4 regions of the Pantoea sp. R13S299 genome follow, and region 2 is predicted to be linked to each of the others. Evidence: predicted binding sites of a transcription regulator. Region 2 holds the regulator's gene; each other region holds the start of a gene.
The links. Region 2 encodes CRP, which controls carbon source genes, mostly activating them, when cyclic AMP is high. Its sites were predicted from a motif close to ATGTGANNNNNNTCACAT; they were not measured.

Region 1 (7,728 bases), on a different contig from region 2:
AGGGTTTTCAGCGAAGTAATCACCGTGCAGTCACTGCGATCCTGCCAGTCCGCTAACACGTCCAGCTGCTGTTCACTGAAGACCAGCACCAGCGGATGAGAGAACTCATTGAGGCGCAGCGTCAGCACTTTGCCATTCAGGCGTTGCCGCGCCGGTTTCAGGCCGCGATCGCGATAAAGAATACGGTTCAGCGCCGTTTCCAGGCCCGCGGTAATCAAGGGCGTCAGGTTCATTACCATCTCACTCAGAACTTAAATCCACGATGCAGCGCCACAATGCCGCCGGTCATATTGGAGTAAGTGGTATTTTCAAAACCAACATCATTCATCATCGCTTTCAGGGTCTCCTGATCGGGATGCATGCGGATCGACTCGGCCAGATAGCGATAGCTCTCTGCATCCTGCGCCACCAGCTGTCCGATGCGCGGCAGAATGTGGAACGAGTAAGCGTCATACGCTTTGCTCAGCGGATCCAGTACGGGCTTAGAGAACTCCAGCACCAGCAGACGTCCGCCCGGCTTAAGGACGCGGAACATCGAGGCCAGCGCCTTCTCTTTTTCCGTGACGTTGCGCAGACCAAAGGAGATGGTGATGCAGTCGAAATAGTTATCGGGGAAAGGCAGAGCTTCTGCGTTGGCCTGTACGTAACTCACGTTGCCAACCACGCCCTGATTGCGCAGCTTTTCGCGGCCCATATTCAGCATAGAGCTGTTGATATCGGCCAGGACAACCTGACCGGTCTCGCCCACCAGGCGAGAGAATTTAGCGGTCAGATCGCCGGTACCACCCGCCAGATCTAACACGCGCTGACCGCGACGTACGCCGCTGCTGTCAATGGTAAAACGCTTCCAGATACGATGGACGCCAAACGACATCAAATCGTTCATCAGGTCATATTTTGCCGCTACGGAGTGAAACACGTCCGCGACTTTGTCAGCTTTTTCGCTTTTGGCGACCGTCTGAAAGCCAAAATGGGTAGTTTCCTGCTGTGATTCATCTGCCATCGGTTTTACCTGCTCCACAAACAATACTTCCCGAAGTGTATCAGAGTCACGGAAGTCAGGCACGCTGCGCCCATACTATTCGTGGAGGCGTCTCACACGCTGCTCGCTCTCATCCGCATCCCTGTCGTCATCTGCATCCTCATCCGCCCGGTTTTCCGGCATGGCTCGTTCGGCCAGCTGCGGGTTGATGGGCCGTTTGATCTCCACGCCCAGCGCGCGAAATCCTTCCGTCTGGGCGATGAGGTTGCCACGCCCTTCTGACAGCTTTTTCATCGCCTCGCGATAGCTATTCTGCGCCTTATCCAGGCTGTGACCAATGCCGCTCATATCATCGACAAACAGCCGCATCTTGTCATAGAGCCGCGTAGCCCGATCGGCAATACGCTGCGCATTGCGGCTCTGATGCTCATAGCGCCACAGATTATTAATGGTCCGCAATGCCACCAGCAGCGTGGTGGGGCTGACCAGCATGATGTTTTGCTGCAGCGCCTCGCCAATCAGCTCAGGCTGGCGGTCAATTGCCAGCAAAAAGGCGGGCTCAACCGGAATGAACATCAGCACATAATCCAGCGATCGTAAGCCGGGCAATTGCTGATAATCCTTTCGCCCCAGCAGACGAATATGCGCCCGCATGGCCGCGACATGCTCCTGGATCGCCTGCTCACGTTCGATCTCGTCATTCGCATTGAAGTAGCGCTCGTAAGCCACCAGCGTCATTTTGGCGTCTACCACCACATCTTTGCCCTGCGGCAGACGCACAATCACATCCGGCTGCATCCTGCCCTGCTGTTCGGACTGAATACTGACCTGGGTTTCATATTCGTAGCCTTCACGCAGTCCGGAGGCTTCCAGTACGCGGCTCAGCACTACTTCACCCCAGTTCCCCTGAATTTTATTGTCGCCCTTCAGCGCTTTGGTCAGGTTCAGTGCCTCCTGCGCCATCTGCGCATTCAGCTGCTGTAACTGTCGGATTTCGTGGGTCAGCGTGTGCCGTTCGCGCGCCTCTGCGCCAAAGCTCTCATGCACCTGACGCCGGAAGCCATCAAGCTGTTCACGCAGCGGACCAATCAGCCCGTCCAGACTCTGGCGGTTCTGTTCATCGACGCGACGGCCGCTGTTTTCGAAGATACGGTTGGCGAGGTTTTCAAACTGGGCGCTGAGGCGTTGTTCACTATTGGTCAGCAGGCGCTGTTTCTCTTCAGCCGCGAAACGGGTCTCTTCAAGGCGGATGGTGACTTCGCGCAGCTCCGCTTCCTGCGCGCTGTTAACCTCCAGCTGATTGCGCAGTTCACGATTAAGCTGCTCACTTTCATTACGCCAGTAATCAAGCTGTTGCAGTCGCTCATTGGCGCCGCTCAGCGCGCCGTGCAGCTGACGAAGCTCCTGCTCACGCTGCTGCGTCTGCTGCTGAAGCTGTTCGATTTGCTGCTGCTGACGCTGTTGCGCCTCTTCCTGCAGACGGCGCTCGGTCTGGAAACTGGCGACCTGATGGCCGGCACGTAACTGTGCCAGCATCCAGCCAATCCCTAACCCGGCAAGCGCCAGACAGGCGCTGATAATGATGTGCTGATCCATGATTTCCCTCGCGACTCAGGCTGCTGAGGGAAAGGTAGAGTCGCACTGTATGAATGTCCAGATAATTTTAGCAGGATTCAGCGCCTTACAGCGCCACCACCGTGAGCTTGCCAGCCTGCCACTCATCAATCAGAAAAAACGGCATGGGCAATAGCCACTCACCCTTTTTAACCTGCGCCAGATAGTGCCAGGTTGCCCCGCCCGAGGTGATCGCGACGCGCTGTCTGCTTCCCTCAGCGGCGCTGGATTTGCCGGTCATACTGGCAAAACCGGCATTGCTGCCCACATGGAAATGCGGCGTCTGCCAGCGCACAGGCGCATGGTCAGGCCACGGCTGAGCCTGATGGAAATGAAACAGCTCATCATGGCTCAGGAGGCTTTCACGCACTGTCGGCCACAATGCCACCTTAAGGAAATACTGATCGGTGAAGCGTTCGCTGCCCTGATACTGCGCAATAAAATCACGCATCGCCTGTTCCACACCCCGGAAGACGCCGTGACAGCCGCCCCACATCCCTGCCAGCAAGAGTTCGGTATGAGAGAAGTAGTCACGCATATGGTGGAACCAGTAAGGCGATGCCAGCCAGGCGTTAACCGCCGCCGCTTCGCGCTCCGAGAGCAGCGAGTCGGCATCACGCACGATAAAGCGCTTCACAGCCGGATCGTCGAGCACCAGAAAACGCCACAGGGTTGGATACACCGTTTTTTCGTGAGACATATCGACCAGCTGGACGTGCGGCTGGTCAAGACGCTGCCAGACATGCTGCGGCACGCTGTCATCCAGGTAGATGCGGCAGACCCAGCCGGGATAGAACTCAGGCGCAACTTCAACGTTTTTAATCTGGGTTTCACAGTAGCGCGGCTGATCGCCATACAGGCTGAAGGCGATGACATTCTGGTGCGGCTGACTGAGATCGACAGGCTCAGGTTGCGGAGCGGGAAACGCCATGCGCTGCCCCTGACTAAAACGCGCATCAGAACGCATCAGCGACGCCAGACCGTGACGCGCCACCTCGTCCTTTTTATCCAGCCAGCCACACACTTCGGTCAGGCCATCCAGCCAGGTTTCAGAGGCTGTAGCCTGCACAGCGGGCGGTGACTGATAAATCTTCTGATAGATTTTGTACGCTTTATTGTGCTGACCCAGACGCAGCAGACAGAGCGCGTAGTCGCTCAGCACCTGCATCTGGTTGGGCATTGAGCGCAGCACCTCTTCGCAGCATTGGGCTGCCAGCGGATAGTCGCCCTGTTGCATGGCGGCGCGGAAACATTCGGCACTGCGTTCCAGCCGGGCACTGAGTGCGGCAGGATTTGCGCCAGGAAGAGGACGTCGGACAGGAAGGGTTTTGCGCATAAACACTCTCAGGTTTCACTGATGTTACGCGCCGTTAACTACCGGCAGCAGGTTTTGAGTCTGGACAAAAACCTGCTGCCAGACGCAGTCGTTATAATAAACGACGCGCCGCTTCGACCACAATCTTCACTGCGTCGCTTTCTGTCTGTTTCATGGTAACCGCATCCGGGATCTCTTTCTGAGTGCGGTTCACAATCACGCCCGCGACCATGCCGGCTCGCAGACCCTGGCTGGCGCACATGGTTAACAGCGTAGCGGATTCCATCTCATAGTTAAGCACGCCCATCTCCTGCCACTCTTTCATCGATCCTTTGAAGCGACTGACGACACGACCTGACACGGTGTCGTAACGCTCCTGGCCCGGATAGAAGGTGTCAGAGGAGGCGGTAATGCCAATATGGGTCTTCGCGCCACAGGCTTCTGCGGCGGCAACCAGTGCGGTGGTGCAGGCGAAATCCGCCACTGCCGGGAACTCCATCGGCGCAAAATGCAGGCTGGCACCGTCCAGGCGTACAGACGCGGTGGTCACCAGGACATCGCCGACATTGATATGGGGCTGGATCGCGCCAGTCGTACCGACACGCAGGAAGGTCCTTACGCCGAGCTGTGCCAGCTCTTCGACGGCAATCGACGTGGAAGGACCGCCAATGCCGGTTGAGCAGACCACGACCGGCTTACCATCAATTTTTGCCAGCCATGAGGTAAATTCACGGTGTGAGGCGAGATGCGTGGCATCTTCCATCAGTCCGGCAATTTTCTTCACACGCTCCGGATCGCCCGGCACAATCGCCAGGGTGGCGCCCTGCAGATCGGCTTTAGTCAGGCCAAGATGGAAAACGTCAGACTGTGTCATTTTCAGACTCCTGTTAATAGAAGGTAGCGCGCCACTCTACGCCAGCACGCCCGATAAATATGTGACAGCTTTCACTTAAGAAAATGAAAGTTACATTTCACGGAAGATAAATTGTGATAGCTATCACACAATCAAATCTTACTGGTCCGGATAGCCATTAGCGAGGCTGTGTCAGGGTCAGCGCAATGTTAAAGAGGTGGGTGATTTTATTCGCTGCTGATTCTGTTACCCGACACCTGGCGCACAGGCTTTACAGCCAGGCTATAGTTACGTGATTGCGCAAATGCTTGCACGGAGAGAATAATGAAACCCAGTGATAATATGGCACAAAAACCGGCGACGGGCGGCTTTGCCCCTGCCGTGCAGCCTACCGCCTCTACGACCATCATTACCGAAAGCCCGGCCATTCACTCAGGTGAAACCTCAGTGCCAAGCCAGGGCGAAAACATGCCAGCATTTTTTGCAAAGCCCCACTCCGCGGAAGGCCCGTTGCCTGTCGTACTGGTGGTGCAGGAGATCTTTGGTGTGCATGAACACATCCGGGATATCTGCCGCCGACTGGCGCTGGAAGGCTATCTGGCGATCGCGCCCGAGCTCTATTTCCGCGAGGGTGATCCTTCTGAATACACTGATATCCCGACGCTGTTTAGCGAGCTGGTCAGCAAAGTGCCTGACACGCAGGTGCTGGCCGATCTCGATCATGCCGCTAACTGGGCTGCGCGCAACGGCGGCGATATCCGTCGCATGGGCATCACCGGTTTTTGCTGGGGTGGCCGCATCAGCTGGCTCTACGCAGCACATAACCCGCAGCTGCGCGCCGCAGTGGCATGGTATGGACGACTGACCGGTGAGCGCACGCTGAAGCAGCAGAAGCATCCGATTGATGTTGCGGTCGATCTGAGTGCGCCGGTGTTAGGTTTGTATGGTGGTCAGGATGATGGCATTCCACTGGAGAGCGTCGAGCAGATGCGTCAGGCGTTGCATGCCGCCAATGCGACCGCCGAGATCATCGTCTATCCCGAGGCGGGACATGCGTTTAATGCTGACTACCGTCCGAGTTACCATGCTGAATCAGCCAATGATGGCTGGCAGCGTATGCTGGCCTGGTTCAGGCAGTATGGCGTGGCATCAAAATAGATGAAAACAGGGGCGCTTATGCGCCCCTGTTTTTTGCCACCTGGCTCCTTTCCTACGCCGTCTCACCACGCAGTTTCTTCGCCGCCGTTACCATATTCGCCAGCGCCTGACGCGTCTCCGTCCAGCCTCGTGTCTTCAGACCGCAATCCGGGTTCACCCACAGCCGCGCTTCCGGAATTCGTTTCGCCGCCTTCAGCAACAGCGCTTCTATCCACTCCACGCTGGGGACATTAGGCGAGTGAATGTCATAGACGCCCGGGCCGATTTCATTCGGATACTCGAAATCTTCAAACGACTCCAGCAGGTCCATGTCAGACCGTGAGGTTTCAATCGTGATCACATCAGCATCCAGCGCCGCGATAGCATCCATAATGTCGTTGAACTCGCAGTAACACATATGCGTGTGAATCTGGGTTTCATCCCGCGCGACCGCCGCATTCAGCCGGAATGCCTCCACCGCCCAGTTCAGGTAGTCCGCCCACTCAGACTGATGCAGTGGCAGACCTTCACGCAGTGCCGGCTCATCAATCTGAATAATCCCGATGCCCGCCTTCTCCAGGTCTTCCACTTCGTCACGCAGCGCCAGCGCGATCTGCTTCGCAATGGTTTCACGTGACACATCTTCACGCGGGAATGACCAGCAGAGAATCGTCACCGGGCCGGTCAGCATCCCTTTTACCGGCTTGTCAGTCAGCGACTGAGCATATCTGGCCCACTCAACGGTGATCGCCTCCGGACGACTGATATCGCCGATGATCACAGGCGGTTTCACACAGCGAGAACCGTAGCTCTGTACCCAGCCATTCCGGGTAAAGACAAAGCCATCAAGATGCTCGCCGAAATACTCAACCATATCGTTACGTTCCGCTTCACCGTGCACCAACACATCCAGCCCCAGCCGCTCCTGCTCGATAATCGCCTGCTTAATATGCTCCGCGATGCCGGTACGGTAATGATTGCTGTCGAGAAGGCCCTGCTTAAAGTCGAGGCGCAGGCCACGAATTTCAGTGGTCTGTGGAAAAGAACCGATGGTCGTGGTGGGCCAGGCGGGCAGATTGAAACGCTGACGCTGCAGCACTGCCCGCACCGGGTAGGCACTCAGGCGTTCACTGTGCTGTGGCGTAATGGCCTGCAGACGCTGGCCTACCGCGGCATTATGTACGCGGCGAGAGTGGGCACGGGCGCGCACCGGTGCGCTCCAGGCGTCCAGCGAGGCCGCATCATTATTGTTAAGAGCCTGACTCAGCAGCGAGAGCTCAGCGCATTTCTGCAGCGCAAAGGCGAACCAGCTTTTGACTTCATCATCCAGACGGGTCTCGACGCTCAGATCGATCGGGCTGTGCAGCAGGGAGCAGGAAGAGCCGATCCACACCTGGTCACGCTGGGTGATCAGCGGTTGCAGGCGGCTGAACCAGTGGCTCAGATCGGCACGCCAGACGTTGCGTCCGTTAATCACCCCCAGCGACAGCAGCCAGCTGGCGGGCAGTTGCTGATTCAGCTGCTCAATATCATCGCGGCCATGAACCAGATCGACATGCAGGCCCTGCACCGGCAGCGCACGAATCACATCCATGTTCTGTCCGATGCTGTCAAAATAGGTGGTCAGCAGCAGCTTGCAGTGGCCCTGCAGGGCTTCATACGTCGGCTGGAAGGCTTCGCGCCACACCTGAGGCAACTCCAGCGCCAGGGCGGGTTCATCAATCTGAACCCATTCGATGCCGCGCGTTGCCAGTTCCGCCAGCACCTGCTGATAGACCGGCAGAATCGCCTCCAGCAGCGACAGACGATCAAATGGCTCGCCTTTGA
Region 2 (7,728 bases):
ATCAGTCGCGGCAGCAGGAACTGCGCGCCATTCAGCGACAGCAGTTGCAGCGAGTAAACCGCCGTGACCGTAAAGCCAATCATCGACCAGCCATAGAACTGGCGGGTAAAGCGATAGCTGATAAAGGTTATCGCCAGCATGATCATCAGCACCAGCGACTCCGGCACCGCCAGGCGCAGCGTCGCGGCCGCGATGACCAGACCGGCAAAGGTGCCCAGCGCCCTATGCTGGATGCGGACACGGGTAGCGCTGTAACCGTTCTGGCTGACGAACATGATGGTCATCAGGATCCAGTAGGGTTTGGGGATGTTGAAGAACAGCGCCAGCGCGCTTCCCAGCATCAGCATGACTGCAAAGCGGCCGGCAGTGCGCAGTGCCGACGAGCGGAATGAGAGATAACTGCGCAGCGCCGGTAACAGCGGCAGACGGCGCTGGCGGTCCGCCATCAGATCGCGTTGATACAACGGTTTCTGGGTGCGCAGGACCCGCGCAATGCGATTGAAGTGGTAAAGGCAGAAGTTACCTACCGGATTGTCGGGATGCTGATGGGCGATCTTTTCCAGCGCACCGAGCTGTTTATCCATTGCAAAGCGATCGGGTAGCTGGTGATAAAGGATGTTATCCGCCAGCACACGCAGCCGGGCCGAGATGGTTTTGGCATTCCAGCGAATGACCGCTTCGGCATGGCTCTGCTCGACCAGTTTTTGCACCTCTTCCGGCCGATGCAGGCTGACTGAGATATGCTCCTGCAGATCCAGTGCCACCTGAAAGGCGCGCGTCAGCCGTTTATGGCTGTGATCGCGGCTTGCCGACAGCATGTGCATCTGCTGATAACAGGTGTTGATCAAATCGACCACTTTCTGCTGACGTGCCAGCAGCGGCGGCAGCGCCTTTTCCGGATCGGTGAGCTGCGTGAGCAGGGTATATTTGGCGTCGCAGTAGTTAGCCAGCTCGCGGTAGATCAGGCTGAGGCTTTCGCGCATCGGCTGCTCTTTCCACAGCCAGAACCAGAACCAGTTGAAGACCCCATACCAGAGCGTGCCGCCGATATAGAGCAGCGGGGTGACGTAGATGGGCATGCGGCCAATCAGGCTGAGGGTGAAGATGGCGGCGATAAGGGTGCCGGGCAGCAGGCGGCCATGCAGCGGGCTGATTTCACCGGTGACGCCGAGCAGCAGGGGCATAGCGAAGAGGATCAGCGGCAGTGGAATCGCATGCAGGGTGAGCCACTGAATCAGAAAGCTGCCGAGGGCAAACAGGCTGCCGCCAACAATCAGACGTTTGAAGAAGCGTTTGTGCGGGGTATCCAGACCGGAAATGTTGCAGCAGGCGGGCACTAACGAGAACAGCAGACCTTTTTGCAGGTCGCCAGCCAGCCAGCCCAGCGCCACTGGCAGACAGAGGACCAGCGTTTGCCTCAAGGCATAGTTAACTTCAGGATGGTAAATGATTCGACGCCACATCGGCCCAACACAAACAATAACGGCGTGATGTTGCCATCACGCCGTGGGTGACAGGAATTAGCGGGTGCCGTAAACGACGATGGTTTTGCCGTGTGCGGAGATCAGGTTCTGATCTTCCAGCATCTTCAAAATACGGCCCACGGTTTCGCGTGAACAACCAACAATCTGGCCAATTTCCTGACGAGTGATTTTAATTTGCATGCCGTCGGGATGCGTCATGGCATCTGGCTGCTTCGCCAGGTTGAGCAGGGTCTGTGCAATGCGTCCGGTGACGTCGAGGAAAGCGAGGTTACCCACTTTTTCAGACGTGACCTGCAGGCGACTCGCCATCTGTGCTGAGAGTCGCATCAGGATGTCGGGGTTAACCTGGATCAGCTGACGGAATTTCTTGTAAGAAATTTCCGCCACTTCGCACGCGCTTTTCGCACGTACCCAGGCGCTGCGCTCCTGGCCTTCTTCGAAGAGGCCAAGCTCACCAATGAAATCGCCCTGATTCAGGTAGGAAAGAATCATCTCTTTGCCTTCTTCATCTTTAATCAGAACCGCGACGGAACCTTTAACGATGTAGTAAAGCGTTTCTGCTTTTTCACCTTGGTGAATAAGCGTACTTTTGGATGGATACTTGTGAATATGGCAATGGGACAGGAACCATTCGAGTGTAGGGTCTGTTTGCGGTTTGCCGAGAACCATTCGCTATTATCCTCTGTTGTAATCGTGCCCAAAATACAGGGGGCAGTTTTCCCTGTCAGGCGGTGAAAGCTTCAAGCGTTTCCCTTTCAGGAAATTATTCGGGCCGCATCAGGCGCAGTGCGCATCATTCTTCCCGGCTTCGCCATCGGGTGACGAAAAATATTTTCAGCACTGTTTGTAGCACAGCTTTTGCCGACTGTCTTCTGTTGTCTCGCTTCAGCTACAGGCGGATTTCTCTGGATTGCTGTTTACCAGGTGAAAGCGTAGTCTGGCGGCAAAACAGCGTATTCCGGAGCAAAAATCATGCAGGCAAGAGTGAAGTGGGTAGAAGGGCTGACATTCCTCGGAGAATCCTCATCCGGCCATCAGATACTGATGGATGGCAATTCAGGTGATAAAGCGCCCAGCCCAATGGAGATGGTGCTGATGGCGGCTGGCGGATGCAGCGCGATTGATGTGGTTTCAATTCTGCAAAAAGGCCGCAACGATGTGGCTGATTGTGAAGTAAAACTGACCTCAGAACGTCGTGAAGAGGCGCCGAGAATCTTTACGCACATCAACCTGCATTTTATCGTGAGTGGTAAAGCGCTCCAGGATAAAGCGGTCTCACGCGCGGTGGATCTTTCTGCAGAAAAATATTGCTCGGTGGCCATCATGCTGGGTAAAGGTGTGACGATGACGCATAGCTATGAAGTGGTTGAGCTGTAACAGTCGCAGTTTTTTTCAAAGTTGCTGGTAGTCCGGTGTGAGGCCGTGCCTGGATGGGGAATTCGCTTTGAGACTTTGCTGGCGCAGGGGAACCGGGTCAGATCGGAAAGTCGCTTGAGCCAATCCCTGGCCGCTCGGCCCGCGCGATTACGCACCTCATCCCTGAGGTGCGCCCGTTGCCGGGCCAACGCGTTGCGTTGTTCAAAAACGCTCCCGGCGTTTTTGTCCCTGGCGCGGGACGCTTTCCTCTTGTGACCCGGTTCCCTGCGTGTTAAGTTTTTTCGCTGCTGTTAGACTTATCCAGCATTGGCATTAGTCTGGAAAGGCCCTTTTGAACTCTTACTCTATCCGTTTACCTTCCATCAGCCGTTTCACCAGCGGGCCCATGATCAACTCCATCGCCAGACCCATTTTGCCGCCGGGCACGACCAGCGTATTGATGTGCGAGATAAATGATCCCTGCAGCATCGCCAGCAGGTAGGGGAAGTCGATATCTTCCAGCGCCTGAAAGTGAATCACCACAAAGCTCTCATCCAGTGACGGAATGGCGCGGGCCGCGAACGGGTTTGAGGTATCGACGGTCGGGACGCGCTGAAAGTTGAGGTGGGTGCGTGAGAACTGCGGCGTGATGAAGTTGATGTAATCCTCCATTGAGCGCACCACGGAATCCATCACCGCTTCACGTGAATGACCGCGCTCGCCAGTGTCGCGCACCAGCTTCTGAATCCACTCCAGGTTAACAATCGGCACCACGCCCACCAGCAGATCGACCTGTTCCGCCACGTTGTGTTGTGCTGTTACCACGCCACCGTGCAGTCCTTCATAGAAAAGAATGTCGGTGTTCTGCGGCAGCGGCTGCCATGGCGTAAAGGTGCCGGGCACCTGATTCCACGGTACTGCTTCATCGTAGGTGTGCAGATATTTACGCGATTGCCCCTGTCCGCTTTGACCATACTCTTTAAAGCTCTGTTCCAGCAGGCCAAAGTCATTAGCTTCCGGACCGAAGTAGCTGACATGACGCCCTAAATCGCGCGCTTTACGAATCGCCATATCCATTTCAGGGCGGGTAAAGCGGTGAAAGCTGTCACCTTCCAGCTCGGCCGCATGAAGATCGAGCTGCTGAAAGATTTTGCGAAACGCGAGGCTGGTAGTGGTGGTCCCTGCGCCGCTGGAACCGGTCACCGCGATAATGGGATGACGTGCAGACATAGAAAAGCTCCCTGTGAGGTCGGGCGATGAGCATTGTTATCATGAAATGATGCCGGGTGCATCAGCCGCGAAATTCTTTGCGTGGCATGATATTGACCGATTCATGCAGTTCCGACCACACCAGCACCACTTCACCGGTTTCCAGCTGGCGTCGCACATCAGCCACCTTGTCCAGCAGGCTGCGTTCCTGCTCGCCATAGTCCGTACCTTCGCGCAGCACAAAGGTTTCAATCAGATTTTCAAGGGTCTCTGGTGAGACCTGTTGCCAGGGAATAATCACGAGATCAGTTATCCAGAATAGGGGCGATCCACTGCGGGATGCGCTGTTCCAGCCACATTTCAGGCTGGCGTAACGTCCCGCCGACAAAACCTACGTGGCCGCCATGGGGTGTCAGTTGATAAGTAATAGTGGCAGATAATTGGCTGCTGTGCGGGATGACCTCATCACTCATGAAGGGATCGTCTTTGGCGTGGATGATCAGCAGCGGTTTCTCTACGTGCTTCAGCCAGGGCATGGCGCTGGCACGATGGTAGTAATCTGCTGCATCAACAAAACCGTGGGCGCGGGCAGTAATCGCATCATCAAAATCGCGCAGTCGCCGCAGCGCTTTCAGCTGCGCCAGATTGACAGGCAGCGTGTCCGGCCAGGCGTGCAGTTTGCGGCGGGCATTTTTCTTGAGCTGCGCCAGCAAATAGTATTGATAGAAGCGTGAGAAGCCGCGTTCCAGTTTCACGCTGCACGGTTCCAGCAGCAGCGGGGCGGAGACAATCACGGCCGCATCCACCTCAGCGGCTGAACCCTGCTGGCCCAGCAGGCAGCCCAGCATGTTGCCGCCCAGCGAGAAACCGACGGCAGCGGTGGGCACATTGCCCCAGCGCGTGCGCAGCCAGTGCAGGAAGAAGCGGGCATCTTCGGTTTCGCCGGAGTGATAGATGCGATTGAGCCGGTTAGGTTCGCCGCTGCAGCCGCGAAAATGCATCACCACAGCCAGCCAGCCGCGCGCGCGGCAGATGTCCATCAGGCCATGAATATAGGGGCTGTGAAAGCTGCCTTCCAGTCCATGAAACAGCACCACGCGCGGTTTATGCTGCGCCAGTTGGGGATCTTCGCTCCAGGCGAGATCGACGAAGTCGCCATCCGGCAGATCGAGTCGCTGCCAGTGAGGATCGAAGGTGCTACGGCGACGTAACAGGCGCGGCAGCATCGTCTGCAGGTGCGCATTGCGCAGACTGTCAGGGGGTGTGAAGTGCTCGTTTTCCGGTCCGGTAAATTTCATGTGGTAAAAGCTTGTCTGTTCCATATCACACTGTTAGCTTCGATAAGTTTTTTCTTGCAGGGTAAGGAGTACCCGATTGCCATGGAACTGAGTCTTTTCTTATCAATGTTAGGATTTCTTTGGGTCGCGGCCATTACGCCGGGTCCCAATAATATGTTACTCACCGCCTCGGGCGCTAATTTTGGCTTTCTGCGCACCATTCCGTTGATGATTGGCATCATGATCGGCATGCAGGTGATGCTGCTGATGGTGGCCTTTGGCGTAGGCGGTCTGATCCTGCTCTATCCTTCGCTGCACCTGGTGCTGAAAATCGCCGGTAGCCTCTATCTGCTCTGGCTGGCGTGGAAGATAGCGACGGCCAGTTATGAAAAACTGGAAACTGACCAGGCGCCAGATGCGCCGATGCCGTTCTGGCAGGGGGGATTGTTGCAGCTGATCAATCCCAAGGCCTGGCTGATGGCGCTGGGCGCGGTCGCCAGCTTCAGTCTGGCCGGTGATGCGTATCGCCATTCGGTGATGGCGATAAGCGTCGGCATGTTTCTGGTTAATCTCGTCTCGGGCGTGATCTGGATGGGATTCGGCGCGATGATCGGCCGCATTCTGCGCAGCCGCCGCGCCTGGAAAATCTTTAACCTCGCCATGGGGCTGCTGACCGCCGCCTGCGTGCTGTTAATCTGGCACTGAGTTAGCTGGATGCGCGTTCAACGCGCGTCCAGGGCAGCACCTCACGGATCACTGGCGCGTTCGGGTTGCGGATTTTTTGCAGCAACAGCTGCACGCTGCGCGCGCCCAGCTGGTTCATCGGCTGCTCGATGGTGGTCAGCGGCGGATTCAGGCTGCGGGTAAACGGCACGCCATCAAATCCGACCACCGCCAGATCTTCCGGTACGCGCAGACCCGCCTCCAGCGCCGCATGTACCACGCCCACCGCCAGCACATCTGAAACCGCAAATACCGCATCCGGCGGTTCCGGCAGCGTCATTAATTCCCGCATCGCCTGGCTGCCCGCTTCAGGAGAGATTTCATAGGTATAGGAGACGCCGGACCACGCATATCCCAGCTCTTCAATCGCCTGCCGGTAGCCTTTTTCACGATGATGTGAGTAGAGGTAACGCATGTCGCCATTGACCAGTCCGATACGCTTACGTCCTTTACCCGCGAGGTAATGGATGGTGTCGCGTGCGGCTTCCAGATGATCAATGCTGACTGAGGAGGCGGGGATATCCGGATCAAACTCACAGCACTGCACCCACGGCGCACCGGCGATCAGCGCCTGCAAATCCTGTAAACCGGATGCGGCATCCATCGTAATCACGCCATCCACCACTTTTCCGGTCAGCAGGGAGAGATAGGCGGCTTCACGCTGGAGCTGCGAGGCGGAGTTGCAGAGCAGGATGTGATAGCCATGCAGTTCCGCTTCGGCTTCAATGCCCTGAACCACGCGTGAACAGAAGGGATTAGTGATATCCGAGATCAGCACCAGCAGCATGTTGCTTTGCGCCGTGCGCAGCTGACGCGCCAGTAAGTTGGGCTGATAGTCGCAGGCAGAGATTGCCGCCAGAACTTTCTCACGCGTATCGGGCTTTACGCCGGGATGCGCGTTGAGAACCCGCGATACTGTGGCTTTGGAAACGCCAGCCAGCTGAGCGACTTTCTCGATCGACATCGGATTCACAGACCTTAACAGGCAATAATGGGGAACGCATATCAATAGCACAGGGACAATGTGAGCGCCTGACATTTTTGCTTACTTTAGCTATTTTCAGCATTTGCGATTTTCAGCTTTGTTTTGCAGATAGTGATCTAAGAACTTATTTCTATTAGGGATAATTTTTAATTCCTTTATGAAACTATTGTGCGCAGAGACACTGACTTCACGATAAAAACGGTGGGGTAGTGATCATGGCAGCAACACGTTTAACTTTCTTAGCCGCAGCGCTGGCGCTGCTGGCATTTCAGGCTGATGCGGTCAATGTCACCGTCGCGTACCAGACCTCCGCCGAACCGGCGAAAGTGGCGCAGGCTGACAATAGCTTTGCGAAAGAGAGCGGGGCCAGCGTCGACTGGCGTAAGTTTGACAGCGGCGCAGGGGTATTACGCGCGCTGGCGTCGGGCGACGTCCAGATCGGTAACATCGGCTCCAGCCCCTTAGCGGTCGCGGCGGCGCAGAAGCTGCCGATCGAAGCCTTTTTACTCGCCTCTCAGCTGGGCAACTCTGAAGCGCTGGTGGTGAAGAAGACCATCTCCACACCCAAAGATCTTATTGGCAAGCGCATCGCGGTGCCGTTCATCTCCACCACTCACTACAGCCTGCTGGCTGCCCTGAAACACTGGGGCATCAAGCCGTCGCAGGTACAGCTGATTAATCTGCAGCCGCCTGC
Region 3 (7,728 bases), on a different contig from region 2:
AGGCGATCGCCCGCGCTGAGTTTACGCAGCGGCTGACGGCCTACGCGCTCAACATCATCTTTCAGATACGGATTTTCAAAACGGCCCAGAATCTTGCGGATGTAGGCCGCATGTTTCTCCGCATCAAAACCGTAACGCTTAATCAGCACTGCGCCACTCTCTTCCATTGCGCCTTTCACCACGGCCCGGATTTTTTCATCGAGGATGGCGTCACGAATGGTCTGATGACCGGCCAGCTGGCCGAGGTAGGCGGTAATGGCGTGACCGGTGTTCAGGGTGAAAAGTTTACGCTCCACAAAGGCCATCAGATTATCGGTCAGCTCCATACCTGGAATGGTCGGCAGGTCGCCTTTAAACTGGGTTTTATCGACGATCCACTCGCTGAACGTCTCAACGGTCACTTCCAGTGGATCGGTGCTGCCTGCTTCAGAAGGGGGCACGATGCGATCGACAGCGGAATCCACAAAGCCGACATGCTGCTCCAGCCAGGCGTGATACTGCTCCGGCAGTGCCTTCAGCACGTGCTGTTTCAGCTGGCTGGTGCCGCGCACCATGTTCTCGCAGGCAATGATATTTAACGGACGGGTGTTACCGTCGTCGCTGCGTTTTGCCAGACCTTTAGCCACACTGCCGGCAATACGCTCCAGAATCTGCGGACCCACGGCGGTAGTGACCAGATCGACTTCAGAGACCAGGGTGATGATCTCATTGCTGGTGCTGTTGACCGCACTGACGCCTCTGACGGTTTCCACTTTGGCCTGCTCGCCAACCACATGAACGGGATACTCATGACGCGCGTTCAGTGCATCCAGCACCGTCTGATTCACATCAGCAAAAACCAGTTCGATACCTGCATCAGCCAGTAATTTGCCGATAAAGCCGCGACCAATGTTTCCTGCTCCGAAATGTAACGCTTTCATAATTTTTGACCCATATCAAATGACGATGGGGCGGGCAAACCCGCCCCAGGAAATCGGGACGGGCATGACCGCCCCAGGGAAAATAATTGCTCTGAATTATGCGACTGCTGGCTTACCTGACAGCAGATCCAGCACTTCCTGCACGCTGGTGGTGTTCGCCAGCTTCTCAATCACGCTGTCATCATCCAGCGCATTGGTCAGGCTGGTAATCACCTGGATGTGCTCGTTGTTACGGGCAGCAATACCAATCACCAGGCGCGCGACATCGTCCGGTTCTTCGCCGAACAGGACGCCAGCCGGATACTGACAGAACACTACGCCAGTTTTCAGCACGCGATCTTTCGCTTCGACCGTGCCGTGTGGCACCGCAATCGACTCACCGAGGTAGGTCGGCGTCAGTTTTTCACGCGCCAGCATCGCTTCAACATATTCAGGCTCGACGTAACCGCCTTTCACCAGCTGCTCACCGGCAAAGCGAATCGCCTGCTCTTTGTTACTGGCGGTCAGGCCGAGGAAGACGTTATCCGCACCCAGTTTAAACAGGTGTGCGTTGCCTTCATCGTAGCTGTCAGAGAGCGCGGTGTTTACCGTTTCACGATGCACGTCGCTGCGGTTAGCCGCCACCAGACGCTCGGTCAGGGTGCTGTAGAGCGCGCTGTCGAGGAAGTTGTTCAGCGAGATATGCTGCGCATGCGGAGCCTGGCGGATGGCGCGCTCAGTCAGGTCACGGTGGGTAATCACCAGATCGACATCACCCGGCAGGGCATTGATCGCGGTATTGGTCACCGATACATTGCTCAGCCCGGCGTCCTGCACTTTCTTACGCAGTACACCTGCACCCATCGCGCTCGAACCCATACCGGCATCACAGGCGACGATGATTTTACGTACGTGATGCAGTTCAACGCTCATGGCATCGCTGGCGACTGGGGCACCCGCGCCGCTCTGGCCTTTAGACTGCGCTTTCATCTCATGCATGCGCTGGGTCGCGGCCTCGATATCGTCATCTTCTTTGACTTTGCTGGTTTTCAGCAGGATAGCGGACACTACGAAGGAGACGGCGAAGGCCGCAGCGATAGCGGCGATGTTCGCGAAGTAGGCACCTTTTGGCGTCATTGCCAGCACCGCAAGGATTGAACCCGGTGAGGCAGGAGAGACCAGGCCACCGTTCAGCACCGTCAGCGTGAAGACGCCGGTCATACCGCCAAGGATAACCGCCAGCAGCAGGCGAGGAGCCATCAGCACATACGGGAAGTAGATCTCATGGATGCCGCCAAGGAAGTGGATGATTGCCGCACCGCCCGCAGACTGTTTAGCACTGCCACGACCAAAGAACATATAGGCCATCAGCACGCCCATACCCGGACCCGGGTTGGCTTCGATCAGGAAGAAGATCGACTTGCCGGCTTCGCTCGCCTGCTGGATACCGAGCGGCGAGAAGATACCGTGGTTAATGGCGTTGTTCAGGAACAGGATTTTCGCGGGTTCGACGAAGATCGAGGTCAGTGGCAGCAGGTTGTTCTGCACCATCAGATTCACGCCCGCGGCGAGAATGTGTGACAGACCTTCTACCAGCGGACCGATCGCCAGGAACGCCAGCAGTGCCAGTATCATCCCGATAATACCGGCCGAGAAGTTGTTGACCAGCATCTCGAAGCCGCTTTTGATTTTGCCATCAATCGCCCGGTCAAACGACTTGATTGCCCAGCCGCCCAGCGGACCGGCAATCATCGCGCCGAGGAACATCGGCATATCAGCACCGACAATCACACCCATGGTGGTAATGGCACCGACCACGCCGCCGCGATCGCCGCCCACCAGACGCCCACCGGTGAAACCGATCAGCAGTGGCAGCAGGTAGGTGATCATCGGGCCAACCAGTTTGGCCAGCGTTTCGTTAGGGATCCAGCCAGTTGGAATAAACAGTGCGGTGATGATACCCCAGGCGATAAACGCCCCGATGTTTGGCATCACCATATTACTCAGAAAGCGACCAAAGCTTTGTACTTTGACCTTCACTGATGAGGACATAAACCCACCCCTTATTGAGACGCGCTGCAATAGGAGAGCGCGCTTGTTTTTGTTTAGCCACCCCGACTCAAAGCCGGTGGTATTACTGTATGCACGCGGACTCTATCACGCGAATTTGACGCTGCGTAGCGTGCGGGGTAAGTGTGATCTACATCACTGATTTGGGGTGGTGGCAGGGGTGAATAGCGTGATTTTGATCACACTTTAAAGCGTGGCTCAGGCTCTTTTGGCTGATTTTTAGACGGGGTGGCCGGTTATCTGTGAGGTGAATCACACTTGTCTGACGTTGATTTGTTATATATCTGTGACTTAGATCACAAACTATTTTTGGTCGAAAATGCGCCAGATCACACTTCATTCAGTGGGCGATTGGGTGGGAGGAGAAAAGGAAGTGTGACGGGCAGACGATTAGCGCCTGCCCGTTAAGCGGGTTTACTGCAGACCACCCTGGACGGCAGCCTGTGCCTGAGGAAGCGCCTGCGAATTGGCGGATAAAGTGCTCATCAGCGCGTTATATTGCGAAGCCTGATCCTGAGTCGGGAACTGCACGCCGCCATCATTGAAGCTGACACGGGTTCCCTGCGTTTGCAGGAAATCGCCGGTCTGCACTGCACCCTGGCTCAGCGCCTGGAGTTTTGGCAGCAGAGGAATCAGCTGATTGGCAGGCACCGTCACCACTTTGTTATAGGCGGTGTCGTAGACTTTTTTCAGGTCATCCGGCTGCTTCAGGGCCGCTTTGCTGCTATCCGCCTGCATTTTGGCGCTTTCAATCTGCTGGGTGACGATCACCAGTGCGCTGGTCGCCTGACGCAGGGAATCACGACGGCTGAGATAATCCTGCGGAACGCGAATAGCAGAAAGCTCATCCACCACCGGACGCATACCCTGTTCAACCGCTTTGTTCGCCTGCTGCGAGAAGCCATACATGATGGCGTAATCGCTGGCGAAGTTGCCAAAGCTCTGCTTCTGGTTTTCGCTGAGGCTGGGCAGATGCTCGCCGCTGCGCATCACAGTGTTCTGGAGAAAATCGATAAATGCTTTGCGCTGCTCGCCTTCTTTATCACCGCATGCGGTGAGTTGCAGCACGATCAGCGCGCCAGCGAGCATAATGCCGCCGCGTGCCATAAGGCGTGTAAGTCCTGAAGCCATAGGGTCAACTCCTGTCGGTGATACTGTCAGATGTCCAGGTAGGAATGGCCTAAAGAATAGAACAAACCCGAGCCACGGCACAACGTGAAACCACCTGTGAAACAGATGCTTTCTGAAACGCCGGTTACAGAAAGGAGCCGCCAGCGCCTCAGGGCGTGCTGCGTTCCCTTTCATTACAGGCTTCAGCGCGCAGAGATGAAGGAGGGGCTGAGCAGCCTGACGCTCACTTCTGCGACCTTAAAACACCACCGCCTGACCATCTTTGCGACTCTCACTGGCCGCAATGTAGAAGCCCTGCGGGTCGCGCACTATCGCCTGCGCGCCACCAAAGTTGTAATTGCTCAGAGGATCTTCCAGTACCACGTTGTGGCCCATGCGGCGTAGTGTGCTCAGCGTATTGCGATCGAGTGTGGATTCAAACACCACCTCGCGGCCCTGCACCACGCGCCAGCGCGGCGCATCGATGGCGGCCTGCGGATTCTGCCGGTGCAGCATAATCCGCAGCGCCAGCTGGACATGTCCCTGCGCCTGCATCGGGCCGCCCATCACGCCAAATGCCATCAGCGGCTGGCCCTGCTGATCCCGCGCAAAAGCCGGGATAATAGTATGAAACGGCCGCTTACCGCCCGCCACGACGTTGGGATGGTCTGGATCGAGTGAAAAGCCCGCGCCCCGGTTCTGCAGGCTGATGCCGGTATCGGGTACCACCACGCCGGAGCCAAATCCCATGTAGTTAGACTGAATGAATGAGACCATCATGCCGCTGGCATCACCGGCGGCGACATACACTGTGCCGCTCTGCTGCGGTGATCCAAAGCGGAAATCTCCCGCCTTGTCAGGATCAATTAACGCTGCCCGCTGGCGGATATAGTCGTTGCTGAGCAGGTGTTCCGCCGGAAATTCGAGATGATCTTCATCGGTGACATAACGGTCCAGATCAACCAGCGCCAGTTTCATTGCCTCGATGGAGAGATGCAGCCACTGCGGCGAATCCGGTGCATAGCAGTTGATTTCCCACTCTTCCAGAATGCCAAGTGCAATTAAGGTCGCAATGCCCTGACCATTCGGCGGCAGCTCCTGCACCGATCCTCCGGCAAACGGACGCGACAGCAGGGTAACCCAGTCGGCACGATGGTTTTTCAAATCCTCCAGCGTCAGGGCCGCGCCATGCTCACGGGCGAAGGCTGCCATCTTTTGCGCCAGTGCGCCGCGATAAAAGCTTTCGCCCTGAGTCTCAGCGATTTCCTGCAAGGTGCGGGCCTGAGCCGGGTTGCGGAACAGCTCGCCAGCACGCGGCGGACGACCCTGCGGCGCAAAGCAATCGCTAAAGCCAGGTTGATCCCGCAGCTTGTCATAGCCGCGCTGCCACAGCTGACCAATCAGCGGTGATACCGGAAAGCCGTCGCGCGCATAGTCAATTGCCGGTTGTGCCAGGGTGGTCAGCGGTAAGGTACCAAAGCGCTGTGCCAGTGTGACCCATGCCGAGACGGCCCCTGGCACGGTGACTGACTCCCAGCCGGTTTCAGGCATCGCACTAAAATCGGCAAAGCGTTCGGGATGCCACGCGGCTGGCGATCGGCCTGAGGCGTTTAACCCATGCAGCTCGCTGCCATCCCAGACAATGGCAAACGCATCGCTGCCGATGCCGTTTCCGGTTGGCTCCAGCACGGTTAAGGCGATGGCGGTGGCGATAGCTGCATCCACGGCGTTACCACCCTGTTGCAGCATCCGTAAACCCGCCTGCGCCGCCAGCGGTTGAGAGGTTGCGACAGCATTACGACCCATCATCGGTACACGATGAGAAGGGTATCCGACGTTAAAATCTGTTTCTCGCATCGCTTCTCCTTACAGAGGTCAGGTATGGGTTTTGCCCGTCGTCAGCGCGACATCACGGGGCTGCACTTTTACCGCGCATCAGGTCGAGGGTTGCCGGGTAACTGCACCGGCATGAGGCATCAGCCGTTTCGTTAAGATGACTGTTGATTAATCTGGCAACAGAGCGCCGTTAAGAATAAAAGATTTACCCGCTCTGCACTGTGAGCCGCCGCGCGCCAGGCCTCAGGCCCCAACCAGGACTATTCTTAAATTAATCAGAACTGTGAATATAAGTGTTCATGAAGTAAACCATTGGCGTATATTTTGCAATCACTACCTGAACAGGTGTAGTGCTCACAGAAATGAGAATATGCCAGCCAAAAGCTTGATGGCATCCACATAAATCGCAAACATCATTTGATTTTTTTGCCCGCCATGTCAGCACAAAAATCAACTGCCTCAGCAGGTTAGAGGCGCTGGAACTTTTCCGGCTAACAATAGTTAAAAAAATAATTATAAATTGCGCGGCAAATAGTCAGGTCTCTATCCATACTTAGTCTCCCGGCATTTGTTGCATTGTTCTGACACCTTTTAAGCAGTGCACCGCAGGCTGTGTCCCGTAATGGTTTTTCTCATAACAAAAACAAACCCTTGCGGGATCCAGCCTGAACAGGCCCGGTTTCAGAGTCCTGAGTTCAGGCTCGTACCTCTCTACTTTCACGTGCTTCATAGCGAGTTTTTAAGGAGTTCTCTATGGAATTAAAAGACCCGATGTTTGAATTGCTCAGCAGCCTTGAGCAGATTGTTTTGACACGTGATGATCGCGCCGCCGAGTTACTTATTCAGCGTCAGCAACCCGCCCAGCCAGAGCCGCAGCGTCTGCGTGAAATGACCGGCATGCAGGTTGATGAGTTTGCAAAAGTAATGGGCGTGAGCGTTTCTTCCGTGAAAAGCTGGGAAGCCCGGCGTACCCGTCCTTCCGCGACGGCGCAGAAATTGATGAAGTTATTACATGCCAATCCCTATCTGGGACGGCAGTTGCTTGAATAAACCGGTATCACGAAAAGAACCCGCCGCTGGCGGGTTTTTTATTAGCGCAATTCGCTATATTTAGCCGCCTGTCTGGCAAACCAGCTCTCCGGCACGCTATAGGGCGGCTCCCGCAACTGTGCGAGCCCGCTTTCAATAATCATTGAAGCCTGCTGCCATAACTGCACATCTCCCTGCTTCAGCAACTCAATCTGTATCTGCTTTTCAACCAGGTAGACCCGCGCAAAGTCGGGATCAAACCGCACAATCGCGCGGGTGTTATCAATGATGTCAGCCAGTTTGATGGTTTGTGCCTCTGGACTGGCGCTGGCTGTATGGCGGAAGTGCGCCAGTTTACGGGCCGTCCGATTTTTTGCCGCAGCGGGCGCGCTGTTGGTCAGCATCTCAACCAGGCTTGCCACGCGCGTACCAAAGTGGGCTTCGATATCGCTCTGTGTGGTTGCGGTATCTTCCACGGTATCGTGCAGCCAGGCTGCCGCTAACAACGCATCGTCATGGCTGACGCTGCGCACCAGTTCCACCACCGCGGCCGGATGAACAATATAAGGCTCATCGGTATATTTGCGGCGCTGACCGGCACTGGCATGTGCCTCGGTGGCGAAGCGACGCGCCTGTTCTTCCAGTGAATCCTGCATGCCTTTCCCCCCTGACAAAAAGTTTGCTTGCAATTATCTAGCGCGCTATCTATATTGTTTCTTATGAACTGTGATCAAGATGACAAAAAAGTGAAACCGATGCCACTGTTGGTCGATCAGCAACTCTG
Region 4 (7,728 bases), on a different contig from region 2:
GATGCTGCAACCTCGGGTCGTCCGGGCAGCCGCCTGGGCCCTGGCGCCATTCGTCAGATCTCCACCAATCTGGCCTGGGAATGCTGCCGCTGGCCGTGGGATTTCGACCTGCGTCAGCGTCTGAACGTCGTCGACTGCGGCGATCTGGTTTATGCGTTCGGTGACTCGCAGGATCTCTCTGACAAATTACAGGCCCACGCGGAAAAATTGCTGGCCAATGGCAAGCGCATGATGACTTTTGGCGGCGACCACTACGTTACGCTGCCACTGCTGCGCGCCCATGCGAAACATTTCGGCAAGATGGCGCTGGTGCATTTCGATGCGCATACCGACACTTACTCCAATGGCCCGACTTTCGACCACGGCACCATGTTCTTCACCGCGCCGAAAGAAGGCCTTATCGATCCACAGCACTCTGTGCAGATCGGTATCCGTACCGAATTCGACAAGAGCCTGGGCTTTAACGTGCTGGATGCGGCGCAGGTCAACGACCGTAGCGTTGACGATATCCTTGCCGAAGTGAAACGCACCGTCGGCGATCTGCCGATCTATCTGACCTTCGACATTGACTGTCTGGATCCGGCGCATGCGCCTGGCACCGGCACGCCGGTCATTGGCGGCCTGACCACCGATAAAGCGACCAAGCTGATCCGTGGCCTGCAGGGCATGAACATTGTCGGCATGGATCTGGTGGAAGTGGCACCGGGTTACGATCACGCTGATCTGACGGCACTGGCGGCGGCGACGCTGGCGCTGGATATGCTGCATGTTCAGGCTGCGAACAAAGGCTAATCCCGTCCTAAGCCTGCCGGGTCAATCCGGCAGGCTTTGCGCCGCCACCTGAAGCGGCGCAATGCCAGTAACGATCTCCATCCGCTTTCCCCCTCCGGATTTTTCTCCCCTTGTGATAGCGCACGCGCCTCAGGCGTAACCACGCATCAGCAACTAAACTGACTGATATCAATTCTCAACGTGGAGACAATCATGGGCTTTCTTGATGAACTGGCGGGATCGCTGCAGGGCAATCAGAGTGAAGGGCATCTGCCCGGACAGTTGCAGGCAGTCTGGCACTGGGTGCAGGAGCAGGGCGGCATTGAAGTGCTGCTGCAAAAATTCCAGCAGGGCGGGCTGGGCGAGGTGTTTGGTTCGTGGATCGGCACCGGGGCTAATCAGCCGGTAGAACACAGCGACATCCACTCTGCGTTTGGTCAGGCTGAGTTGCAGTCACTGGCAGATAAGCTGGGAACCGACGTTAAGGGCGCAGCGGGCACGCTGGCGGTTATTCTGCCGCAGCTGATCGACAAGATGTCACCTCAGGGGCATATGGATGAAGCATCGCTGCACGAGAACAAACTCGATTTAGGTTCGATGGTGGATCAGATATTCAAACGTTAGGTCTGTGATGCTGAACTGACACGTTTTACAGGCGCATGCACCGCGCATGCGCCTGGGTTATGCGTTACTTCGCGTCAGCTGCGATACGCTCACGGATGTGCGCGGCGCGTGCTTCAGAAGCCGGGTGCGAGTCAAACATTGAGCTCTGACGTCCCTGTTCCAGCTTTGCCAGTTTTTCGAAGCTGGTCACCAGACCCTCTGGATTGATGTTGCGCTTCTTCATCAAATCGTAGGAGTAGTCATCCGCCTGCGATTCCTGCGTCTGGGAGAACTGCGCATTGACCAGCTTTTCACCCATTTCACCCAGCTGCGACTGTGACAGTGAACCGATCACACCGCCCACAGAGGCCGCTGCCGTGCGGGCTGCGGTCGTGGCATATGCCACCTGCATCGCTTTACGCGTATGGCCTAACGCCACGTGGCCCATCTCATGGCCCAGCACGCCTTCCACTTCATTGTCGGTCATCATATCCATCAGGCCGCTGTAAACGCGGATACAGCCGTTTGCCATTGCCCAGGCGTTGACGTCTTTGGTCTGATAAACCTTGTAGTTCGCGGGAACGCCGTTGATGTTGTCGCCCAGCGCGGCGGCAATCTTGTTCAGACGCTGCTGATACTCACTGTTAGCGGGCGCAATCTGATTATCTTTGTCCATCTGCTCACAGGATTTGTCGCTCAGAAGCTTTACCTGATCGTCGCTCAGGGAATAAGCCTGATACGCCTGCGCGCCCGACTGCATCAGCGCATTATTGTCTAAACCCTGACAGCCGCTGAGCAGCGTCGTCAGACCCAGTGCTAACACCATTTTTTTGATTTTCATGCTGTATCCCATCCATAACAAGGTAAGAAAAACAAACACCTGAAACTCAGTCAGGTGAATAAACGATTTGGTTATAGCGTGCCAGTCTGCACTTTGCTAGCAGAGTTGGCCGGAAAAGCCATACGAAGCGGTTACATTTAGCGTTTTACAACATGTACTTTTGACCCGATTTTCATGTACATTGATTGGCAACTTTTTCCTTGTTTTGCCCGGTAACTCATTAATAACAATAAGTTAAGGTGCGAAGCATTAATCCGACCTGGAGTAGAAAATGCCCTCTCGTAAAGAGCTTGCCAACGCCATTCGTGCGTTAAGTATGGATGCAGTACAGAAAGCGAAATCGGGACATCCGGGTGCCCCTATGGGCATGGCGGACATCGCTGAAGTACTCTGGCGCGGCTACCTGAACCACAACCCAACCAACCCGCTGTGGGCCGACCGCGACCGTTTCGTGCTTTCTAACGGTCACGGCTCCATGCTGATCTACAGCCTGCTGCACCTGACCGGCTACGATCTGCCAATGAGCGAACTGGAAAACTTCCGCCAGCTGCACTCTAAAACTCCAGGTCACCCTGAATATGGTTACACCGTGGGCGTTGAAACCACTACTGGTCCGCTGGGGCAGGGCATCGCGAACGCCGTCGGCTTCGCCATTGCTGAGCGCACGCTGGCTGCACAGTTCAACCGTCCGGGTCATGACATCGTAGACCACAACACCTATGTCTTCATGGGTGATGGCTGCATGATGGAAGGTATCTCGCACGAAGTCTGCTCTCTGGCGGGTACGCTGAAGCTGGGCAAACTGGTTGCGTTCTATGATGACAACGGTATCTCTATCGACGGTCACATCGATGGCTGGTTCACCGATGACACCGCTAAGCGCTTTGAAGCGTACGGCTGGCACGTGGTGCGCGGCGTGGATGGTCACGATGCAGATGCCATTTCTAAAGCGATCGACGAAGCGAAGAGCGTCAGCGACAAGCCTTCACTGCTGATGTGCAAAACCGTTATCGGCTTCGGTTCACCCAACAAAGCGGGCACCCATGATTCACACGGCGCACCGCTGGGTGATGACGAAGTGGCACTGACCCGCAAACAGCTGGGCTGGAACTACGCACCGTTCGTTATTCCTTCTGACATCTACGCTGAGTGGGACGCGAAAGAAGCAGGCAAGGCGAAAGAAGCAGCATGGGATGAGAAATTCGCTGCCTATGCGCAGGCACATCCTGAACTGGCTGCGGAATTCAAACGTCGCGTGAGCAACGAACTGCCTGCTAACTGGCATGAAGAGTCTCAGAAATTCGTTGAGCAGCTGCAGGCGAACCCGGCGAAGATCGCCAGCCGTAAAGCCTCTCAGAATGCTATCGAAGCCTTTGGTAAAATCCTGCCGGAATATCTGGGCGGCTCAGCCGACCTGGCACCGAGCAACCTGACTATCTGGTCTGGCTCTAAGCCAATCAACGAAGATGCGGCAGGCAACTACATCCATTACGGCGTGCGCGAGTTCGGTATGACCGCCATCGCCAATGGTCTGGCGCTGCACGGCGGCTTCCTGCCTTACACCGCCACCTTCCTGATGTTCGTTGAATATGCGCGTAACGCAGCGCGCATGGCGGCACTGATGAAGATCCGTCAGATCATGGTCTACACCCACGACTCTATCGGTCTGGGCGAAGATGGCCCGACGCATCAGCCTGTTGAGCAGATGGCGAGCCTGCGCACCACACCAAACATGAGCCTGTGGCGTCCATGTGACCAGGTTGAATCCGCCGTTGCGTGGAAATATGCCATCGAACGTCAGGATGGCCCGACGGCGCTGATCTTCTCCCGTCAGAACCTGGCGCAGCAGGAACGTGACACCACGCAGCTGGCTAATGTGACGCGCGGTGGTTACGTGCTGAAAGATTGCAATGGTACGCCTGAGCTGATCCTGATCGCGACCGGTTCAGAAGTTGAACTGGCTGTGGGTGCCTGGGACAAACTCACCAGCGAAGGCCGCAAAGTACGCGTGGTCTCTATGCCGTCAACAGATGCATTCGACAAGCAGAGCGATGAGTACCGTGAATCTGTGCTGCCAAAAGCGGTCAGCGCGCGCGTGGCTATCGAAGCGGGCATTGCTGATTACTGGTTCAAATACACCGGCCTGAACGGCGCTATCGTGGGTATGACCAGCTTCGGTGAATCTGCTCCTGCGGATCAGCTGTTCGAGCTGTTTGGCTTTACCGTCGACAACGTGGTCGCAAAAGCGAAAGCGCTGCTGGCGTAAAAACCGGCCAGGCGGGTCTGCTCCCGTCTGGCAGTGAAATTAAAGGGACGAGCCATTCGTCCCTTTTGCTTTTTTATTCCTGCAGTAATAAACGTTTCAGGCTTATTTTTGTGACGCAGATCCAAATTTAAGCAGTCAGATTGATCGCAATCATTCCTGTTATTCCTTCCTTCTATTATTCTGGCTGAACCGTTTCAGTCGCCGGACAAACCGCCCTGATTTCGGACAATGCCGGGTAAGAATCTCCTGTACAAAGTGCAGTGAAACGCTCAGGCTAACGGCACGTTTTTTTCAGTCTGACGTGGCAGGAGAGAAATGACGGTACGGGTAGCGATAAATGGTTTTGGCCGGATTGGACGCAACGTCCTGCGCGCGCTCTATGAGACGGGCCGACGAGCAGAGATCACCGTGGTCGCGATTAACGAGCTGGCAGAAGCCACCGGTATGGCGCACCTGCTGAAATACGATACCAGCCATGGCCGCTTTGCTTTCGATGTCCGCCAGGAGCGCGATGTCATGTGGGTAGGGGGCGATACCCTGCGCATTCTGCACCGTGCAGACATAGCCGATTTGCCGTGGCGTGAACTCGACGTGGATGTGGTGCTGGACTGCACCGGCGTCTATGGCTCGCGGGCTGATGGCGAAGCCCATCTGCAGGCGGGTGCTAAAAAAGTTCTGTTCTCCCATCCCGGCGGAAACGATCTCGACGCCACCGTTGTGTACGGCGTTAACGAGCAGTATCTGACCGCCAGCGACCGCATCGTTTCCAACGCTTCCTGTACCACGAACTGCATTATCCCGGTCATTAAATTGCTGGATGATGAGTTTGGTATCGAATCCGGCACCGTCACCACGATCCACTCGGCGATGCACGATCAGCAGGTGATCGACGCCTATCACAGCGATCTGCGCCGCACCCGCGCCGCCAGTCAGTCGATCATCCCGGTGGATACCCGTCTGGCGGCAGGCATTACCCGTATTTTTCCGAAATTCAACGATCGCTTTGAGGCGATAGCCGTTCGCGTCCCGACGATTAACGTGACGGCCATTGATCTCAGCGTTTCTGTGCATAACGCGGTAACGGCGGGTGACGTTAACACCTTGTTGCGAAGCGCGGCAGAAGGGGCATTTCGTGGTATAGTTGACTACACGGAATTACCGTTAGTCTCAGTAGATTTTAACCATGATCCGCACAGTGCCATTGTGGACGGAACACAAACGCGGGTCAGCGGTCAACACCTTATCAAGACACTGGTCTGGTGTGACAATGAATGGGGCTTTGCTAACCGAATGCTCGACACGACGTTAGCGATGGCCGCAAGCGGTTTCAGGTAAGACGCGGTTTGCGTCTGGCAAAACTTATGAGAATCAACGAGAGGATTCACCATGTCTGTAATTAAGATGACCGATCTGGATCTGGCTGGTAAACGCGTTCTGATCCGTTCCGATCTGAACGTACCAGTTAAAGAAGGTAAAGTGACGTCTGATGCACGTATCCGTGCTTCTCTGCCAACCATTGAAGCGGCGTTGAAACAGGGCGCGAAAGTAATGGTTACCTCTCACCTGGGTCGTCCGACCGAAGGTGAATACAATGAAGAGTTCTCGCTGCTGCCGGTAGTTAATTACCTGAAAGACAAGCTGAGCGGCACCAAAGTGACCCTGGCAAAAGATTACCTCGACGGCGTTGAAGTTGGCGCTGGCGAACTGGTAGTGCTGGAAAACGTTCGCTTTAACAAAGGCGAAAAGAAAGATGACGAAGCACTGTCTAAAAAATACGCTGCCCTGTGCGACGTATTCGTGATGGACGCGTTTGGTACTGCGCACCGTGCGCAGGCTTCTACTCACGGCGTTGGCAAATTTTCTCCTATCGCCTGTGCCGGTCCGCTGCTCTCTGCAGAACTGGAAGCGCTGGGTAAAGTCATGAGCAACCCTGAGCGTCCACTGGTGGCTGTGGTCGGCGGTTCTAAAGTCTCTACCAAATTTGACGTGCTGCAGTCTCTGGTCAAAATCGCGGACACCGTGATTGTGGGCGGCGGCATCGCGAACACCTTCGTGGCTATCGACAACAATGTCGGTAAATCACTCTATGAACCAGACTTCGTTGAAGCGGCTAAAGGCCTGCGCGATCAGCACGGTATCCCGGTTCCAACTGACTCACGTGTCGGCACAGAATTCTCTGAAACTGCGCCAGCGACCGTGAAAAAGGTTTCGGAAGTGGCGGATAACGAAGAGATTATGGACTTCGGCGATGAAACCGCTCAGGCCATGGCTGCTATCCTGAAGGATGCTAAAACCATCCTGTGGAACGGCCCGGTAGGCGTGTTTGAATTCCCTAACTTCCGTAAAGGCACCGAGATCGTGGCTAACGCCATTGCAGACAGCGATGCCTTCTCTGTTGCAGGCGGCGGCGATACCTTAGCGGCTATCGACCTGTTCGGCATCGAAGACAAAATTTCCTACATCTCTACCGGCGGCGGCGCGTTCCTTGAGTTCGTGGAAGGTAAAACACTGCCTGCAGTTGCCATGCTGGAAGAGCGTGCGAAGCAGTAATCCTTTGGGGGCGATGCCACACGGCATCGCCTGAAGTCTTGCCCGTCAGGGCGTTTAAATCGACGTTCCTCAAGGGGAACAACGGTCACGAAACAGGACACAATCATGTCTAAAATTTTTGATTTCGTAAAACCCGGCGTTGTCACTGGTGATGACGTACAGAAGATCTTCAAAGTTGCGAAAGAGAACAAATTCGCACTGCCAGCCGTAAACTGCGTCGGCACCGACTCTATCAATGCGGCACTGGAAGCAGCGGCGAAAGTAAAAGCGCCAATCATCATCCAGTTCTCTAACGGTGGTGCGGCATTTATCGCGGGTAAAGGCTTCAAGACTGACAAACCACAGGGCGCGGCAATCTTCGGCGCTATCGCCGGTGCACACCATGTTCACCTGATGGCAGAGCAGTATGGCGTGCCGGTTATCCTGCACACTGACCACTGCGCTAAGAAACTGCTGCCGTGGATCGACGGTCTGCTGGACGCGGGTGAAGAGTACTTCCAGAAAAACGGTAAGCCACTCTTCTCTTCTCACATGATCGACCTGTCAGAAGAGTCACTGGAAGAGAACATCGAAATCAGCAGCAAGTACCTGGCGCGCATGGCGAAACTCGACATGACACTGGAAATCGAACTGGGCTGCACCGGTGGTGAAGAAGATGGCGTTGATAACAGCCATATGGACGCCTCTGCGCTTTACA

Region 1: the regulator CRP is predicted to act here: its motif matches at 4,897-4,914, upstream of udp (uridine phosphorylase).
Region 3: the regulator CRP is predicted to act here: its motif matches at 3,093-3,110, upstream of ACN1CO_RS21005 (PTS mannitol transporter subunit IICBA).
Region 4: the regulator CRP is predicted to act here: its motif matches at 4,590-4,607, upstream of epd (erythrose-4-phosphate dehydrogenase).

Annotation. Positions count from the first base shown of each region.
Region 1 covers NZ_JBLYEF010000006.1:15,709-23,436, forward strand. The annotation lists gene ubiJ (ubiquinone biosynthesis protein UbiJ) at 1-233, opposite strand, end outside; gene ubiE (bifunctional demethylmenaquinone methyltransferase/2-methoxy-6-polyprenyl-1,4-benzoquinol methylase UbiE) at 245-1,003, opposite strand; gene rmuC (DNA recombination protein RmuC) at 1,079-2,578, opposite strand; gene ACN1CO_RS20555 (tetratricopeptide repeat protein) at 2,664-3,932, opposite strand; gene udp (uridine phosphorylase) at 4,024-4,785, opposite strand; gene ACN1CO_RS20565 (dienelactone hydrolase family protein) at 5,089-5,922, shown strand; gene metE (5-methyltetrahydropteroyltriglutamate--homocysteine S-methyltransferase) at 5,975-7,728, opposite strand, start outside.
Region 2 covers NZ_JBLYEF010000005.1:214,346-222,073, forward strand. The annotation lists gene ACN1CO_RS20100 (YccS/YhfK family putative transporter) at 1-1,463, opposite strand, end outside; gene crp (cAMP-activated global transcriptional regulator CRP) at 1,521-2,153, opposite strand; gene ACN1CO_RS20110 (OsmC family protein) at 2,457-2,861, shown strand; gene ACN1CO_RS20115 (phosphoribulokinase) at 3,201-4,070, opposite strand; gene ACN1CO_RS20120 (YheU family protein) at 4,132-4,350, opposite strand; gene ACN1CO_RS20125 (hydrolase) at 4,355-5,371, opposite strand; gene ACN1CO_RS20130 (LysE family translocator) at 5,429-6,031, shown strand; gene ACN1CO_RS20135 (LacI family DNA-binding transcriptional regulator) at 6,033-7,013, opposite strand; gene tauA (taurine ABC transporter substrate-binding protein) at 7,250-7,728, shown strand, end outside.
Region 3 covers NZ_JBLYEF010000006.1:122,328-130,055, reverse strand. The annotation lists gene mtlD (mannitol-1-phosphate 5-dehydrogenase) at 1-920, opposite strand, end outside; gene ACN1CO_RS21005 (PTS mannitol transporter subunit IICBA) at 1,017-2,951, opposite strand; gene ACN1CO_RS21000 (DUF3053 domain-containing protein) at 3,384-4,100, opposite strand; gene ACN1CO_RS20995 (gamma-glutamyltransferase family protein) at 4,338-5,936, opposite strand; gene ACN1CO_RS20990 (HTH-type transcriptional regulator) at 6,669-6,965, shown strand; gene ACN1CO_RS20985 (HD domain-containing protein) at 7,007-7,600, opposite strand; gene ACN1CO_RS20980 (MarR family winged helix-turn-helix transcriptional regulator) at 7,664-7,728, shown strand, end outside.
Region 4 covers NZ_JBLYEF010000004.1:279,226-286,953, forward strand. The annotation lists gene speB (agmatinase) at 1-792, shown strand, start outside; gene ACN1CO_RS18350 (YidB family protein) at 985-1,395, shown strand; gene ACN1CO_RS18355 (M48 family metallopeptidase) at 1,460-2,215, opposite strand; gene tkt (transketolase) at 2,487-4,481, shown strand; gene epd (erythrose-4-phosphate dehydrogenase) at 4,797-5,816, shown strand; gene pgk (phosphoglycerate kinase) at 5,868-7,031, shown strand; gene fbaA (class II fructose-bisphosphate aldolase) at 7,137-7,728, shown strand, end outside.